One region of the Streptomyces sp. NPDC048825 genome, then DNA from elsewhere that is predicted to be linked to it. Evidence: riboswitches for the same ligand, from Rfam matches in the RefSeq annotation. Region 1 holds a riboswitch; the other holds the start of a gene.

Region 1 (4,670 bases):
TCGCGGTACACGGCCAGGTCCTGCCGCGAGGGATACGCGAGGGCCACGTGCACGACGCGCTCGCGCCACGACGGCTGGTCCTCCAGCAACTGCCGGTACGCCAGCAGCCCCCGAACGATGTTCTTCGACAGCTCCGTCCGGTCCACCCGCACGATCGCCTTGCGGCCCTCGCCGATCTGCTCGCGCAGCGAAACCATGCGCTCGTCCACGTCGGCCTCATGCGACCGCTTCCGCAGGAAGTCCGCGTCCGCACCGAGCCCGTGCACACCGATCCGCGTACCCGACGGAATGCCGGGCCCCAGCACGGCATGACAGCAGTCGGTGAACGCGTCCGCCCACCGCTGGGTCAGGAACGCGGCCCGGTCGGCGCCCAGGATCCCGCCGAGCAACTGCGCGGCGATGTCGTCGGGCAGCAGCCGGAAGTACTCCGGCGGAGCCCACGGTGTGTGAGAGAAGTGCCCGATCCGCAGGTCGGGGCGCAGTTCGCGCAGCATGCGGGGGGCCAGCGTCAGGTGGTAGTCCTGCACGAGCACGGCCGCGCCCTGTGCCGCCTCCTCGGCCAGGGCCTCCGCGAAGGCCCGGTTGTACGTCTCGAAGGACGCCCACTGCCTGCGGAACTCCGCGTCGAAGGCCGGCTCCAGTGGCGTCTGGTACAGCATGTGGCTCACGAACCACAGCACCGAGTTCGCGATGCCGTTGTACGCGTCCTCGTGCACGTCGGCCGGGATGTCCAGCATCCGTACGCCCTCTTCGCCGACGCCGCGGCGTACGGCCTCGCGGTCGCCGTCGCCCAGGGCCGAGCACACCCACAACGCGCCGGCCTCCGGGCCGATCGCGGAGAGACCGGAGACCAGGCCGCCGCCGCCGCGCTTGGCTTTGAGCGTCCCGGTCTCGTCCAGGGCGTACGAGACCGGGCCTCTGTTGGAGGCGACGAGGATCTGGGCTTGCGTTGATGCCATAGGGCTCAACTTAGCCCAGTGGGGCTTCGCTCAAACGTACGCCTCAGCGGGAGCGCGCCGCTGGGTTCCGCAGGGTGCCTAAGAGCTCGGGACGGGGTGTCGTGTGGCGGCTGCGGGTGAGTTGTGGCTGGTCGCGCAGTTCCCCGCGCCCCTGAAAGAAGGGCCTGCGGCCCTCTTTCAGGGGCGCGTTCGCCTACGCCGCCTTTCGTTCCGCGTACTCCTCGATCTCCGCCATCGGAGGGCGTTCCTCTGTGTCCACGGAGTACGTATGTGGCGCGAAGCCGGTCTCCACGCGTTCGAACTGTGTGATCCGCGGCCGGACCAGATGCCCGCGGGCCAGGCGGAGCTGGGCCGTGCGGTAGATCGCGGCGGCCATGCGGCCCAGGGCCTGGCCGTCCTGGTGGCGGTGCTTGCGGACGCCTACGTCCACCTGGGCGAGGGCGTCCAGGCCCACCAGGTGCAGGGCGTCGACCAGCATGCCCAGCTCGACGCCGTATCCGACGGGGAAGGGCAGCTGTTCGAGGAGGGAGCGGCGGGCCGCGTACTCCCCGCCGAGCGGCTGCACGAAGCCGGCCAGTTGCGGCCAGTGCATGTTCAGGATCGGGCGGGCCATCAGTTCCGTGACGCGGCCGCCCTGACCTGCGGCGGTCCTGCCGGAGGTGGGCTCGCCCGGCAGGTTCAGCGGGCGGTCGTACATCGCCTTGACGAGGTCCACGCCCGGATCGGTGAGCAGCGGACCGACGATCCCCGAGACGAAGTCCGCGGAGAACTCCTTCAGGTCCGCGTCGACGAAGGCGACGATGTCCCCGCTCGTGACCAGCAGCGAGCGCCACAGGACCTCGCCCTTGCCGGGGACGGCCGGTATGCGAGGGAGTATCTCGTCCCGGTGCACGACCCGGGCCCCCGCGTCGGCGGCGACCTCGGAGGTACGGTCCGTCGAGCCCGAGTCGATCACGACGATCTCGTCGACGAGGGGGACCTTCTTGGTCATCAGCTCACGGCGGATCACGGCGACGATCTCGCCGACGGTCTCCTCCTCGTTGAGCGCGGGCAGTACGACGCTCACCGTGGAGTTGGCCGCGCGCTTCGCGGCGATGAGCTTCTTCAGCGGGCGGTCGCCAACGGACCAGGAGCGCGTGTTCAGCCAGCGCTCGACGTCTTCCAGCACGTGCGGCTCTCCCTTGACATTGGACCGGGTTCGCGAGTGCCCGCTGGGGCAGCAGCTCGTGTGACTGTCATCTCGCGGTTCGGACTGGTCTCACCACGATCCAGGCCTTCGGTTACAGTCTTGAACAACGCTGATGACCATCGCATGTCGCGGGTCGTTGAGCCGACAACCACATACACACAACCGAATAGCGCTCATCCAGAGGGGCAGAGGGATACGGCCCGTTGAAGCCCCGGCAACCCTCCAGCCGGTTCTCGTACCGATCGAAGATGATCGATTCCGCGAGGCTCCCGGCTAGTGAAGGTGCCAAATCCGTCTCACGGCGAGATGCGTCGTGAGGAAGATGAGGAAAGGGCCTCGCCTCACATGGTTGCGCAGACAGTTGCAAGCACCACGAACACTGAAACCTCCGCCGACTCGGCGGCCCCCACGAACTCCGTGGACACCCCCTCCGTAGACCTCGGCCCCGCCGCCGCGCTCTCCTGCCGCGAATGCAGGCACCGCGTCCCGCTCGGCCCCGTCTTCGCCTGCGAGGAGTGTTTCGGCCCGCTGGAGATCGCGTACGACTTCTCGGCGTACGACACCGAGGAACTCCGTAAGCGCATCGAGGCGGGCCCCGCGAACATCTGGCGGTACGCGCCTCTCCTGCCCGTCCCCGCGGACGTGGCCACCAAGCCGAACATCAATCCCGGCTGGACCGAGCTGGTCAAGGCCGACAACCTCGCGCGCGAGCTGGGCGTCGAGCCCGGCAAGCTCTTCGTGAAGGACGACTCCGGCAACCCGACGCACTCCTTCAAGGACCGCGTCGTCGCCCAGGCCCTGGAGGCCGCCCGCGCCTTCGGCTTCACGACCCTCTCCTGCTCCTCGACGGGCAACCTCGCCGGTGCCGTCGGCGCCGCCGCCGCCCGCGCCGGCTTCCGTTCCTGCGTGTTCATCCCGCACGACCTGGAGCAGGGCAAGGTCGTCATGGCCGCGGTGTACGGCGGCGAGCTCGTCGGCATCGAGGGCAACTACGACGACGTGAACCGCTTCTGCTCCGAGCTGATCGGCGACCCGGCCGGCGAGGGCTGGGGCTTCGTCAACGTCAACCTGCGCCCGTACTACGCCGAGGGCTCCAAGACCCTCGCGTACGAGATCTGCGAGCAGCTCGGCTGGCAGCTCCCCGACCAGCTGGTGGTGCCCATCGCCTCCGGCTCGCAGCTCACGAAGATCGACAAGGGTCTGCAGGAGCTCATCAAGCTCGGGCTCGTGGAGGACAAGCCGTACAAGATCTTCGGCGCCCAGGCCGAGGGGTGCTCGCCGGTGTCCGTCGCCTACAAGGCGGGCCATGACGTCGTACGGCCGCAGAAGCCGAACACGATCGCGAAGTCCCTCGCGATCGGTAACCCCGCCGATGGTCCGTACGTGCTGGACATCGCGCGGCGTACGGGTGGCGCGGTCGAGGACGTCAACGATGAGCAGATCGTGGACGCGATCAAGTTGCTGGCGCGGACCGAGGGGATCTTCGCGGAGACCGCCGGTGGTGTGACGGTGGGGGTTGCGCGCAAGCTGATCGAGAACGGTGTGCTGGATCCGAGCCTCACGACTGTCGTCCTGAACACGGGTGACGGTCTCAAGACGTTGGATGCGGTGGCCGGGACCGGGCTCACCGCCACGATCCGACCCAGCCTCGACTCGTTCCGAGAGGCCGGCCTCGCGTAGCGCTTCGCGGGAAGGGCTGTATTCAAGCTGCAGGCCGGTGGGGGCTGGTCGCTCCCCCACTCTCGACTTCGCTCGAGCGGGGGACCCCCATCGCGGCGGAGCCGCAAACGTCACTGCCCCGCGCCCCTGGCGGGGCGCTCCATACCTGACCGGAGGTCATAACCCCATGAGCGTCAACGTTCGCATCCCCACCATCCTTCGCACCTACACCGGCGGTCAGGCCGAGGTCGCCGCTGAAGGGGCGACCCTCGCCGAGGTCATCGCCGACCTGGAGAAGAACCACACAGGTATCGCTGCGCGTGTCCTGGACGATCAGGGCAAGCTGCGCCGGTTCGTCAACGTGTACGTGAACGACGACGATGTGCGGTTCGAGCAGGGGCTGGAGACGGCGACGCCCGACGGGGCCGGCGTCTCGATCATTCCGGCCGTCGCCGGAGGCTGACCATCCGGTACAGTGCCGGAGGCTGATCGTTACCGTCGGTAATGCAGGTCACTCAGAGTTCATCGAATTGCCCCCTCCGTGAGTTAAACGGAGGGGGCAATTCTGTATGGTTGAGCGCGGTACAGTTGGGGAACTTGGTGCTCCTCCGGGCCGAATGCATGTGCATTCCTGTCGGATACCCGATGAGAAGTAGCCAAAGTGTGCGGGTCTTTTGCGTCTTTTGCTCCTTTTGTGGAGCCCGACTTGCCCCCCTCTAGGGTGAATTCTCCGTACATTCCGGATCGGCCATGCCCAGATTTCTCGTCCGATTGACCTGTTGCAGACGGCAGTTGGGCAGATACATTCAGCCGCGGTCGACGCGTTCCGGCGCACACCCCCAACCGTTGGGGGGTGAGGTCTG
Region 2 (4,670 bases), on a different contig from region 1:
GGACCGTGGTCGAGGACGGCGTCGCGCAGGTTCGGCCCGTCGACGAACTCCGTTGCCATCCAGGGCCGTTCGCCCTCGGTGTCGGCGTCGACGACCCGGGCGGTGTACGTCCCTGCCCCGCCGACGGTCTGCGCGGCCCGCACCTCATGGCGGAACCGGGCGCGGAAGATGCGGTCCTCGGCGTGCTCGCCGCGCACCACCTTCACGGCCAGCCGCGGACCGGCGGGCGACTCGGCGAGATAGACCTCGCCCATGCCACCCGCACCGAGTCTGCCAAGGACCTCGTACGGCCCGATCCGCCGTGGATCCGTCTCGCGCAACACCTGCAGCACCCTGTGCTCCCCCTGTCCGGTCGTGCGATCCGAACGGCCGTCCAAAAGGAGCGTATACGCCGGATACGCGTCAGGGCAGTGGCCGGACGGACGCGCGGGACACCCGCTGCGGGGTCACACCGCCGGGACGCAACGCCCGTCCACCGTGCGGTAGTTCCAGCGCGCGCCCTCGCTCACGAGCTCCTTCACGGCGCGGACGAACCGCTCCACGTGCTCGTCGGGCGTGCCCGCCCCAAAGCTGACCCGAATGGCGTTGAGGGACTTCTCGCCGGGCGCGGCCTCGGGGGCGCCGCACTCGCCCTGGCTCTGCGGATCGCTGCCGAGGAGGGTACGGAGGAGGGGGTGGGCGCAGAAGAGCCCGTCGCGCACGCCGATGCCGTACTCGGCGGAGAGCGCGGCGGCGAAGTGGGAGCTGTTCCACCCCTCGACGACGAAGGAGATGACGCCGACGCGGGCCGCGTCGTCCCCGAAGAGGGACAGGACGCGGACCTCCGGAACCTCGGCGAGCCCGGCCCGGACAGTGTCGATCAGGTACTGCTCCCGGGCCACAAGCGCGTCGAACCCCGCCTCGGTGAGAGCCTTGCAGGCGGAGGCGACGGCGTAGGCGCCGATGACGTTGGGCGACCCGGCCTCGTGCCGCGCGGCGCTGTCGTGCCACTCGACGTCCACGCCCCCGTCGCTGCGCCGCGACACCTTCCGGCTCGCACCGCCACCCGCGAGGTACGGCTCGGCCGTGCGCAGCCAGTCGGAACGCCCGGCGAGCACGCCCGCCCCGAACGGCGCGTACAGCTTGTGCCCCGAGAAGGCGACCCAGTCGACGTCCGACTCCCGTACGGAGACGGGGTGATGGGGCGCCAACTGCGCGGCGTCGAGCACGATCCGCGCACCGTGCGCATGCGCGGCGGCGGCCAGTTCGCGTACGGGCCACAGCTCGCCGGTGACGTTCGAGGCACCGGTGACGCAGACGAGGGCCGGCCCTGCGGGGTCGCGTTCGGCGAGGGCGCGCTCCAGGGTGGCGACGGCCTGGGCGGGCGTGCGGGGCGCGTCGAGGTACGTGACGCGGGCCTCCCGCCATGGCAGCAGCGAGGCGTGGTGCTCGGTCTCGAAGACGTAGACCTGGCAGTCGGCGGGGAGGGCGGCGGCGAGCAGGTTCAGCGAGTCGGTGGTGGACCGGGTGAACACGACCTGGTCCTCGTCCCGGCAGTCGAGGAACTCGGCGACGGTCTTCCGGGCGTTCTCGAACAGGTCGGTGGACAGCTGGGACAGGTACCCGGCCCCGCGGTGCACGCTCCCGTAGTACGGCGCGTACGCGGCCACGTCGTCCCAGACCCGCTGGAGGGCCGGGGCGCTGGCGGCGTAGTCGAGTGCGGCGTACGTGACCTCGCCGCCGGTGACGAGCGGGACGGTGACGTCCCGTCCCAGAACGGGCAACGGCTCGGCGACGGACTGCTCGGCGACAGCGGTGGAGACAGACATGACACTCCCTCAAGACCAGGACCCCTGGTCTGTGCGAGGGGTCCGCGCTTGTCGCAGGCCTTGCTGCCCACGACCTGGTCTTCACCCGGGGCACCCCGCCACGGACGGAGGGTTGCCGGACAGCCGGCCGGGGCCTTTTGGCTGTCACTCATGACCTGCCAACGAACATACGCAGTCTGATCGTCCGCCCGCAACTCGGGTCCGGATCCCGGACCGGGGGCCCGGACCGGGGTTTCTCGCCCCCGCCGCCCCTACCCGTCCCATCCCTGGGGCTGCGCCCCGGGCCCCCGCCAGGGGGTGGGGGTGACAGTTGTGTCGCGGCTGCGGGTGCCTCGGGGCTGGTCGCGCAGTTCCCCGCGCCCCTAAAAGGGGCGCGCCCGGAGCCGTCAGCCATCATGCTCACCAGCCCCCGACGTGCCCGCACTTGCCCACCGGCGGGAGGGGACGTGGGCCGGTGCGTCGTATGCCCGTCGCGTAGGTTCTGTCTCAGGAAACCCGCACCCTGTGGAAGCCGAAGGGCCGTATGCCCACCCTGCGACGGGCTGACGCACCGGCCCACGGCCCCGACCCCCAACGAACCCAGGGGCGCGGGGCTGTGACATCAGCGGCTCCGCCGCGGGGCGCGACCAGCCACACTCAACCCGCAGCCGCCCGCGAACCCCAACGCACCACCCCTCCAGGCGCGCTACCCGTTGCTGACCGCCACCCACCGATCCAACGTCGTCTTCGCCGCCCCGGAGTCAATGGCCTCCCCCGCCTTGGCCATCCCCTCCCGAAGCTGGTCCGCGAGCGGACCGGAACCCGGCGTCAGCGCCACCAGCGCCGCCGCCGAGTTCAGCAGCACAGCGTCCCGCACAGGCCCGGTCTCCCCGTTCAGCAAGCGCAGCGCCACGTCGGCGTTGTACGAAGCGTCAGCACCTCGCAACGCCTCCACCGGCACCAACTCGATGCCCACATCCCGCGGATCGAACGTCTCCTCGTGGACCTTTCCGTCCTGTACCACCCAGACGCGCGACGTGGACGTGGTCGTCAGCTCGTCGAGACCGTCGTCGCCGCGGAAGACCAGGGACGAGTTGCCACGCTCGGCGAACACGCCGGCCATGATGGGTGCCATCCGCGCGTCGGCGACTCCGACGGCCTGCGCCTTCACCCGGGCGGGATTCGTCAGCGGCCCGAGGAAGTTGAAGATCGTCCGGATACCCAGCTGCCCCCGCGCGGCGCCCACGTGCCGCATCGCCGGATGGAACTTCGCGGCGAAACAAAAAGTGATCCCGGCTTCCTCGGCCACCTCCGCGACCCGCTTCGGCGTCAGCTCCAGATTGACGCCCAGCTTCTCCAGTACGTCCGAGGCCCCGGAGGCCGACGACGCCGCTCGGTTGCCGTGCTTGACGACCTTCGCGCCGGTCCCGGCGATGACGATCGCGGACATGGTGGAGATGTTGACCGTACGGGCCCCGTCCCCACCGGTACCGACGATGTCGACGGTCTCCCCCGGCACCTGGATCACGTTCGCGTGCTCGTACATCGCCCGGACGCACCCGGTGATCTCGCCGACGGTCTCCCCCTTGGCCCGCAGCGCCACCGCGAACCCGGCGATCTGGGCGTCGGTCGCCTCGCCGCGCATGATCAGGTCCATCGCCCAGGCAGTGTCGTCCGCGCTCAGATCACGCCCGTCCAGCAGTCCGTTCAGCAGCGCGGGCCAGGAACGGCCCGCCGCGGTGTCGCCTCCAGCGGGGGTCACAGCGTTCATCAGCCGCTCCTGGTCGTCGTACGTCCCGAAAGGTTGGCACCCACCCTATCCAGCCCCGGGGACGGCAAAGAGCCCCGTCCAGGCAATGGACGGGGCTCTTACCGTGGCGAACGACCGGAGATCAGTGGTGGCCGTGGCCGCTCGTGATCTCCCGGTACTCGTCGGCGGTCGGCTTGGGAATCTGGCTGTCCTCGCCGTAGTACGCGTTGCTCAGCTTGGACCGCAGCTTCTGCGGAGCCTTCACCTTGCGCTCGACGCCGTTCTCGTCGACCGTCGGGCCGATCTCGGCCGGCTTGTACTGCTCGTGCGCGGTGAGCACATGCAGCTGCTCCTGGCTGAGGGGCTCGTGGACCTCGATGAACTCACCGTGCGGCAGGCGCTTGATGATGCCCGACTCGCGGCCGTGCAGCACCTTGTCCTTGTCGCGGCGCTGGAGGCCGAGACAGATCCGCTTGGTGACGATGAACGCGATGACCGGCCCGGCGAAGAACCCGATGCGGACGAACCAGGTGACCGCGTTGATCGACAGATGGAAGTGCGTGGCGACGATGTCGTTGCCACCACCGATCAGCATGACCATGTACGCGGTGATCCACGCGACACCGAAGGCCGTCCGGGTCGGCGCGTTGCGCGGCCGGTCCAGGATGTGGTGCTCGCGTTTGTCCCCGGTGACCCAGGACTCGATGAACGGATAGAGCGCGATGATCCCGAGGAAGAGACCGAAGATCACCAGCGGGATGAACACGCCCAGGACGAGCGTATGGCCGGCGAAATTGATCTCCCAGCCGGGCATGGCGCGGATCAGTCCCTCGGCGAAGCCCATGTACCAGTCGGGCTGGGCGCCCGTGGACACCTGGTCCGCGCGATACGGCCCCAGCACCCAGATCGGGTTGATGGTCGCGACCGCGGCGAGGGCGGAGATGAACCCGAAGACCAGGAAGAAGAAGCCTCCGGCCTTGGCCATGTAGACCGGCAGCAGCGGCATGCCGACGACGTTCTTGTCGGAGCGGCCGGCGCCCGCGAACTGCGTGTGCTTGTGGTAGAAGACCAGGATCAGGTGGCCGACCACGAGCCCGAGCATGATGCCGGGCAACAGCAGGATGTGGATCGAG

What was found. Region 1 has a riboswitch for S-adenosylmethionine ahead of thrC (threonine synthase). Riboswitches for the same ligand answer to the same signal wherever they lie in the genome.
Region 2: another riboswitch for S-adenosylmethionine. It lies ahead of ACGFNK_RS11690 (aminotransferase class V-fold PLP-dependent enzyme); the one in region 1 lies ahead of thrC (threonine synthase).

Annotation. Positions count from the first base shown of each region.
Region 1 is NZ_JBICUR010000002.1:360,461-365,130, reverse strand. It holds gene ACGFNK_RS07020 (trehalose-6-phosphate synthase) at 1-959, opposite strand, end outside; gene ACGFNK_RS07015 (glucosyl-3-phosphoglycerate synthase) at 1,153-2,127, opposite strand; SAM riboswitch class I at 2,319-2,477, shown strand; gene thrC (threonine synthase) at 2,494-3,828, shown strand; gene ACGFNK_RS07005 (MoaD/ThiS family protein) at 3,995-4,270, shown strand.
Region 2 is NZ_JBICUR010000004.1:62,629-67,298, reverse strand. It holds gene ACGFNK_RS11695 (PQQ-binding-like beta-propeller repeat protein) at 1-332, opposite strand, end outside; gene ACGFNK_RS11690 (aminotransferase class V-fold PLP-dependent enzyme) at 447-1,808, opposite strand; SAM riboswitch class IV at 1,848-1,964, opposite strand; gene trpD (anthranilate phosphoribosyltransferase) at 2,494-3,558, opposite strand; gene ACGFNK_RS11680 (cytochrome bc complex cytochrome b subunit) at 3,680-4,670, opposite strand, start outside.